2 regions of the Alicyclobacillus sp. SO9 genome follow, and region 1 is predicted to be linked to the other one. Evidence: a T-box and tRNA genes for the amino acid it is inferred to sense, from the RefSeq annotation. Region 1 holds a T-box; the other holds one or more tRNA genes.
The links. A T-box is a leader RNA that pairs with one kind of tRNA and senses whether it is charged. The one in region 1 lies ahead of pheS (phenylalanine--tRNA ligase subunit alpha), so its partner is inferred to be a tRNA-Phe.
Positions count from the first base shown of each region.

Region 2: it encodes a tRNA-Phe, which carries the amino acid that the T-box ahead of pheS (phenylalanine--tRNA ligase subunit alpha) is inferred to sense. The anticodon was not compared.

Region 1 covers NZ_CP066339.1:3,418,309-3,421,680, reverse strand. The annotation lists gene GI364_RS16050 (aldo/keto reductase) at 224-1,204, shown strand; T-box leader at 1,381-1,662, shown strand; gene pheS (phenylalanine--tRNA ligase subunit alpha) at 1,840-2,817, shown strand; gene pheT (phenylalanine--tRNA ligase subunit beta) at 2,848-3,372, shown strand, end outside.
Region 2 covers NZ_CP066339.1:1,460,691-1,464,062, reverse strand. The annotation lists tRNA gene GI364_RS06555 (tRNA-Ile) at 460-536, opposite strand; tRNA gene GI364_RS06550 (tRNA-Asp) at 541-617, opposite strand; tRNA gene GI364_RS06545 (tRNA-Lys) at 741-817, opposite strand; tRNA gene GI364_RS06540 (tRNA-Glu) at 824-898, opposite strand; tRNA gene GI364_RS06535 (tRNA-Gln) at 903-976, opposite strand; tRNA gene GI364_RS06530 (tRNA-Gln) at 1,005-1,079, opposite strand; tRNA gene GI364_RS06525 (tRNA-His) at 1,083-1,158, opposite strand; tRNA gene GI364_RS06520 (tRNA-Tyr) at 1,242-1,325, opposite strand; tRNA gene GI364_RS06515 (tRNA-Thr) at 1,331-1,405, opposite strand; tRNA gene GI364_RS06510 (tRNA-Met) at 1,416-1,492, opposite strand; tRNA gene GI364_RS06505 (tRNA-Val) at 1,496-1,570, opposite strand; tRNA gene GI364_RS06500 (tRNA-Pro) at 1,578-1,654, opposite strand; tRNA gene GI364_RS06495 (tRNA-Gly) at 1,804-1,878, opposite strand; tRNA gene GI364_RS06490 (tRNA-Phe) at 1,928-2,003, opposite strand; tRNA gene GI364_RS06485 (tRNA-Met) at 2,007-2,082, opposite strand; tRNA gene GI364_RS06480 (tRNA-Val) at 2,239-2,314, opposite strand; tRNA gene GI364_RS06475 (tRNA-Glu) at 2,344-2,418, opposite strand; tRNA gene GI364_RS06470 (tRNA-Thr) at 2,424-2,499, opposite strand; tRNA gene GI364_RS06465 (tRNA-Asn) at 2,501-2,575, opposite strand; tRNA gene GI364_RS06460 (tRNA-Ala) at 2,581-2,655, opposite strand; tRNA gene GI364_RS06455 (tRNA-Lys) at 2,870-2,945, opposite strand; tRNA gene GI364_RS06450 (tRNA-Arg) at 2,990-3,066, opposite strand; gene hprK (HPr(Ser) kinase/phosphatase) at 3,259-3,372, opposite strand, start outside.

The DNA.
Region 1 (3,372 bases):
CAAATTCATTCCATCATTAGGGTGTAACTTCAATCTCAGTTGGTTATTAGGAATTACCGCTGGTTTCTTCCTTCCATCCCGCTGATCTCCCGGCCCATCCGCGGGTCGGGCTTGGCGGTATGGCGCTAAGATAGTGCTAAGATGGTGTTAAGTTAATGGTAAGCCGATAATTGACCTGTTACACTATAAGCAGCTATACGACGAGATAAAGGAGTGTACAGATATGGAATATCGCAGCCTTGGCCGGACTGGAATTAAGGTCAGTGAGCTCAGCTTTGGAACATGGGCGATTGGCGGCGCCTGGGGCTCAGTCAATGACAAGGAGTCGTTAAGGGCATTAGCGGCCGCTATGGATGAAGGCGTCAACTTTTTCGATACAGCGGATGTCTATGGTGACGGGCACGCTGAGGAACTGCTTGCACAGGCGACACGAGGACGGGATGACATCTATATTGCCAGCAAGTTCTGCCGTGGCGCAGATATTGAGAGCGAAGATACATACTCGAAAGACGCAGTGCGGAAATTCTGCGATGGAAGTCTGCAGCGATTGCAGCGCGAGCAAATTGATTTGTACCAGATTCACTGCCCTCCGAAGTGGGTGATTGAGAGAGGCGAAGTATTTGAAGTTTTGGACGCTCTTCAGCAGGAAGGAAAAATCCGGGCTTACGGCGTCAGTGTTGAGACAGTTGATGAAGGTCTGGCAGCGTTGCGTTACCCGGGAGTACAGGCGTTACAGGTGATATTCAACATCTTCCGGCAAAAGCCCATGCAAGAACTGTTTCCCAAAGCTGCAGCGCGCAGAGTAGGTATCTTGGCACGGGTTCCTCTTGCCAGCGGTCTTCTGACCGGAAAATTTACTGCGAAACACCAATTTGAAGAAGATGACCACCGCAACTTTAACCGGGATGGACAAGCGTTTAATGTCGGCGAAACGTTTGCGGGCCTTCCCTTTGAAACGGGAGTGCAACTGGCACAGGAACTGGATTGGATCTCCTCAAATCGCGACACAATGACGCGTGCCGCACTGCGTTGGATTCTTGACGTGCCGGAAGTCACTTGTGCAATTCCGGGGTTTAAGAATTTACAGCAAGTAGAGGATAATTTGGGCGCAACCAAGGTTGTTTCCTTCTCTGAATCGGAGAAGGCAAAGCTTAACGATTTTTACAACGAGAAGGTCAAAGACGAGATTCGCGGCCCATACTAGGGTCGGTTTGGCCGCAAAATCAGGAGCCAGTCAGTGGCACTGCCTGCCGCTGCTTGCAGATGGACGCTGCATTCTGTATACTTTCGCATAGAATGCGACGGAGCAACGGAACAACGGAGCAGGTTGCAACGGATTACGTTGTAACGGAGCAGGTTTGTAACGGAATCGGTGTAAAGTGAATGGCGAAGAAAGGGAGAGTACCAAAGCAGCGTCCATGACAGAGAGGTCAGCCTTGACTGAAAGCTGACTATGGAGCGAGTTTGGGAAGTTCACCCTGGAGCTGTCGTACTGAAAGCAATGTAGGAGAACAACGGAAGTGTTCTCACTATGGTCTTACGCGAGTAGGTTCGACCGGATGCCAAGCCGTTATCTTGGAGCTGAGTGGGTTCAGACCGCACTAAAATTCAAAGTCGCGTCTGAACCAATGAGGGTGGTACCGCGAGCAATTCGTCCCTTTTGACGAATTGCTTTTTATTTTGGATGGCTGAGATTCAATGGCTTCTCGCTCATCACCTGACAGAACAGAAGGAGGATCAATTGTGGACGTAGCGGCGTTACAAGGTGAGTTACACTCACTTCAAGATGGAGCCCTTCAGGCATTACATGAAATTCGAGAGCAAGCCGTAAGGGGCAAAATGGATTTAAGGACTCTGGATGACTGGCGCGTACAGTATTTAGGGAAAAAGGGTCAGTTGAGTCAAATTTCAAAACAGATGGGCAAATTAGCAAAGGAAGATCGGCCCGTACTCGGCCAAAGCGTCAATCAAGTCAAGTCAGAATTGGAAACAGCTCTTGAGCAAGTACAAAATGAGTTGGAGCAAGTCGCCTTGCAAAGGCGGCTCGACGCGGAGCGCGTTGATATCAGCCTGCCCGGGAAGAAACCGTTTCACGGGAGCCTCCATCCCCTTACGCGGATTGTCCAAGAGATTGAAGATGTGTTTTTGGGAATGGGTTTTACCATTGCCGAAGGACCTGAAATAGAGACAGACACGTACAATTTTGAAATGCTGAATGTTCCCAAGGACCACCCTGCGCGGGACATGCAAGATACGTTTTACTTGACAGAGGAACTGCTGCTTCGGACCCAGACTTCACCAATGCAAGTACGGACCATGGAAAGCATGCAGCCGAATGCTCCCATCAAAGTGATTGTGCCAGGGCGTGTGTACCGTCGTGACGAAGACGACGCGACACATTCTCATGTATTCAACCAAATTGAGGGACTGGTCGTGGATAAGAACATCCGCATGAGCGATTTGAAAGGTACACTTGAACAATTTGCGAGAGCAGTGTTTGGGAAAGACCAACAGGTGCGACTGCGTCCGAGCTATTTTCCTTTCACGGAGCCCAGTGCAGAGGTAGATGTCCGGTGCACCAACTGCGGAGGCAGCGGCTGTCGTGTCTGTAAACATACCGGCTGGCTGGAAATCCTGGGGGCGGGAATGGTGCATCCGAACGTCCTGGACGGCGCCGGTTATGACAGCAAGATTTTCAGCGGCTTTGCGTTTGGAATGGGACCAGAACGAATTGCAATGCTGAAGTACGGCATTGAAGACATTCGCCAGTTGTACCAGAACGATTTGCGGTTACTGCGGCAATTTTCGAGAATATGAGAATACACCAGGCTGTGAGGAGGATATAGAATGCGTCTGTCTTACCAGTGGCTGGAAGAGGTCGTAGACCTGGAAGGGGTCTCCCCTGAAGAACTAGCCGAAAAACTGACGAATGCAGGTATAGCGGTGGACGCCGTAGAGCCGCGCGTTAGCGAAATAAAGGGATTGGTTGTGGGCCTCGTCGTTGACTGCGCCCCTCATCCGGACGCGGACCGGTTGAATGTGTGCCGCGTTGATGTCGGCCAAGAAGAACTGCTGACCATCGTGTGCGGTGCACCGAATGTGGCAGCGGGGCAAAGAGTCCCGACGGCTCTTGTGGGTGCGAAACTCCCGGGGGGCAAAATCAAGAAGGCGAAGCTGCGCGGTATTGCATCTGAGGGGATGCTTTGTTCGGCCGAGGAAATTGGACTTGAGATAAAATGGCTGCCAAAGGAACAGACCACCGGGCTCTACATTTTACCCGAGGATGCTGAAATCGGAGCAGATGCTGTGAAACTGCTGTGCCTCGATGACACGATTCTCGAACTGGATTTGACTCCAAATCGTGCTGACTGT
Region 2 (3,372 bases), 2.0 Mb from region 1:
CCTGTACTGCTCTTCTCTCAAAGAACAGACGAAGCTCATTTCTTACACAAGCGTCTCTTTCGTGTGTTTAGTTTTCAAGGAACCCTTTGCTTCAAATCCCGATGAACCATTCTGCTGTCAATCCACTGGGTTTGGCGGCACATCTTTCTCCGCTCATCCGCTTGTCAATCTCGGCTGAATCATCTCGCCTGAAGTCGTTCATGATGTCTTAAAATGCTGTTATGGCGCGGGTTTTAAAGGCTTTGTTGTCCGGCCCGCTCTCGCGGCGGCATCGACTAATATACCATCTTTCAAGCAAAAAGCCAATGGAAACTTTTTCTTTGCAAATCTGACTGTGATGTGATTCAACAGAACTAATTCGTTAAGATTCATCAATTTGTAAGTACGATATGACGTCTCACCCTCACAATTTAGATGAAGGCAATTCCATCTTAACGAATCTCATCATCAGGTTTACAATGGTGGGCCTAAGAGGACTTGAACCTCTGACCTCACGATTATCAGTCGTGCGCTCTAGCCAGCTGAGCTATAGGCCCTTAGTGGCGGAGCTGACGGGATTCGAACCCGCGGTCTCCTGCGTGACAGGCAGGCATGTTAGGCCTCTACACCACAGCTCCACATTATAACGGATACAGCCATCGACCCGATTTCAGCGATCGTCGTTCTCAGGTGAATACACCAGGTAGACTTATATCCATTGGAAGTATTTCTTCTTGCGCCTCGCCCTCACAAGGAAGACTTGGTGGGTCATGAAGGACTCGAACCTTCAACCTGCCGATTAAGAGTCGGATGCTCTGCCAAGTTGAGCTAATGACCCAAGTTATGGTGACCCTACGGGGATTCGAACCCCGATTACCGCCGTGAGAGGGCGGCGTCCTAACCGTTAGACGATAGGGCCAATTTGGCTGCCGAACTAGGGCTCGAACCTAGACTAACTGATTCAGAGTCAGTCGTGCTACCATTACACCATTCGGCATTACTACGGTCTCATAAAAAGACCGGGATGGCTGGGAGGGAAGGGTTCGAACCTTCGCATGACGGAGTCAAAGTCCGTTGCCTTACCACTTGGCTACCCCCCATTGTGGGGTGAATGGTGGGAATCGAACCCACGCATGCCGGAACCACAATCCGGTGCGTTAACCACTTCGCCACATTCACCATTGAATAGTTCTATATGTGGACCAGCGCCGCGGCTGTGAGCCGTCGAGGAGCTTGTCTGCTGCATAGCATGATTTGTGCAGTGGTGGAGGGAGAAGGATTCGAACCTTCGAAGCTTCCGCAACGGATTTACAGTCCGCCCCATTTGGCCACTTTGGTATCCCTCCGCTTTTGGAGCCACCTGTCGGATTCGAACCGACGACCTGCTCATTACGAGTGAGCCGCTCTACCCCTGAGCCAAGGTGGCACGTCAGGTCTGGTAGCGGTGAGTGGATTCGAACCACCGACGCCACGGGTATGAACCGTGTGCTCTAACCAACTGAGCTACACCGCCATATGGTGCGGCTAATAGGACTTGAACCTATGGCCCCCACCGTGTCAAGGTGGTGCTCTCCCTCTGAGCTATAGCCGCAAGTATGTGGTCGGAATGCCGGGATTCGAACCCGGGACCTCTACCTCCCCAAGGTAGCGCGCTACCAGGCTGCGCCACATCCCGATATGCTTACAATGTGCTAGTCTTACTCAAACGGAAGACGGGATTCCGACGCTGAAACCGTAGGTTTGAGCCAGTCCCTGAGGGTGTCCTTCCCGAAGGGGGAACCCTTGGGTGAGAATCCGGTCTGTCCGTGACCTTATAGGTACTTCTGGAGCGGAAGACGGGATTCGAACCCGCGACCCTCGCCTTGGCAAGGCGATGCTCTACCCCTGAGCCACTTCCGCGAATTGTGCGCACTGTCTGGCACGATACCAACACAATCATTTCAGTGCGTGGTGGCTCGGGACGGAATCGAACCGCCGACACGAGGATTTTCAGTCCTCTGCTCTACCGACTGAGCTACCGAGCCATGTGGTTGCGAGAGCAGGACTTGAACCTGCGACCTTCGGGTTATGAGCCCGACGAGCTGCCAACTGCTCCATCCCGCGTCAATAACTTGCCTTCAACATGATATTCCGGTCTTAACTTACGCGTGCCCTTTTATCCTCATGTGCATCTGCAACTATGTATGCCCTTCATGCACTGTATTTCAGGCTTTCACAAGCGCCAAGCATATTTGACGGCGCAAATCGCGTATTCAGATTTGGTGGGCGGTAACGGGCTCGAACCGCTGACCCCCTGCTTGTAAGGCAGGTGCTCTCCCAACTGAGCTAACCGCCCCAAACGTTTACTTCGACGCCTTGGAACAATGGTGACCCCAAGGGGACTCGAACCCCTGTTACCGCCGTGAAAGGGCGGTGTCTTAACCGCTTGACCATGGGGCCGTCTGTGGAGCTTCCAATCGGATTCGAACCGATGACCTCATCCTTACCATGGATGCGCTCTGCCGACTGAGCTATGGAAGCATGGCTCCCCGAGTAGGATTCGAACCTACGACCCTCCGGTTAACAGCCGGATGCTCTACCGCTGAGCTATCGAGGATCACTTGGTGGAGGTAGTCGGATTCGAACCGACGGCCCCCTGCGTGCAAGGCAGGTGCTCTCCCACTGAGCTATACCCCCGTATTCCTAGCAAAATACTGATTTCACCACGCAACATGTTTCCGGACAGTGTGTCCGTGACCTTCAATGTGTCCGTGACCTTCAATATGTCCGTGACCTTCAATATGTCCGTGACCTTCAATATGTCCGTGACCTTCAATGTGTCCGTGACCTTCAAGCAGTCACGCTGTCGCTTGGTTATTTAGAAGCAACTACAGCAGCTTTACAGTTGCAATGGTGAGCCATGCTGGATTCGAACCAGCGACACCCTGATTAAAAGTCAGGTGCTCTGCCAACTGAGCTAATGGCTCATAAGCATTCTCCTAAGCACCACGGCACACGGTAATTAGGATTATGGCGTGCCCGGAGAGATTCGAACTCCCGACACCTTGATTCGAAGTCAAGTGCTCTATCCGGCTGAGCTACGGGCACATCGCTTAACAACAATTTAAAAGCGCGAGAAGTAATGTAACACAGAATCACATTATTAATCAAGCCCTTTTCTAAAACTCATTACAAATCACCCAAAATCACCTTAAACCGCTCATCATCTCTAATGATTTCAGAATATCCGAAATTGCTGGGGAAGCAGCCTGCACATCCGTAATTTTGGGACGTACTCTGCTAATTTTCTTCAGTAATGCGACGTTCAAAGGTCTCCAGAGCATCATATCCCTGAGCCTTTAGGCGCCAGTTCTTACATGCCACTTCAATCAAGGCAGCAATATTCCTGCCAGG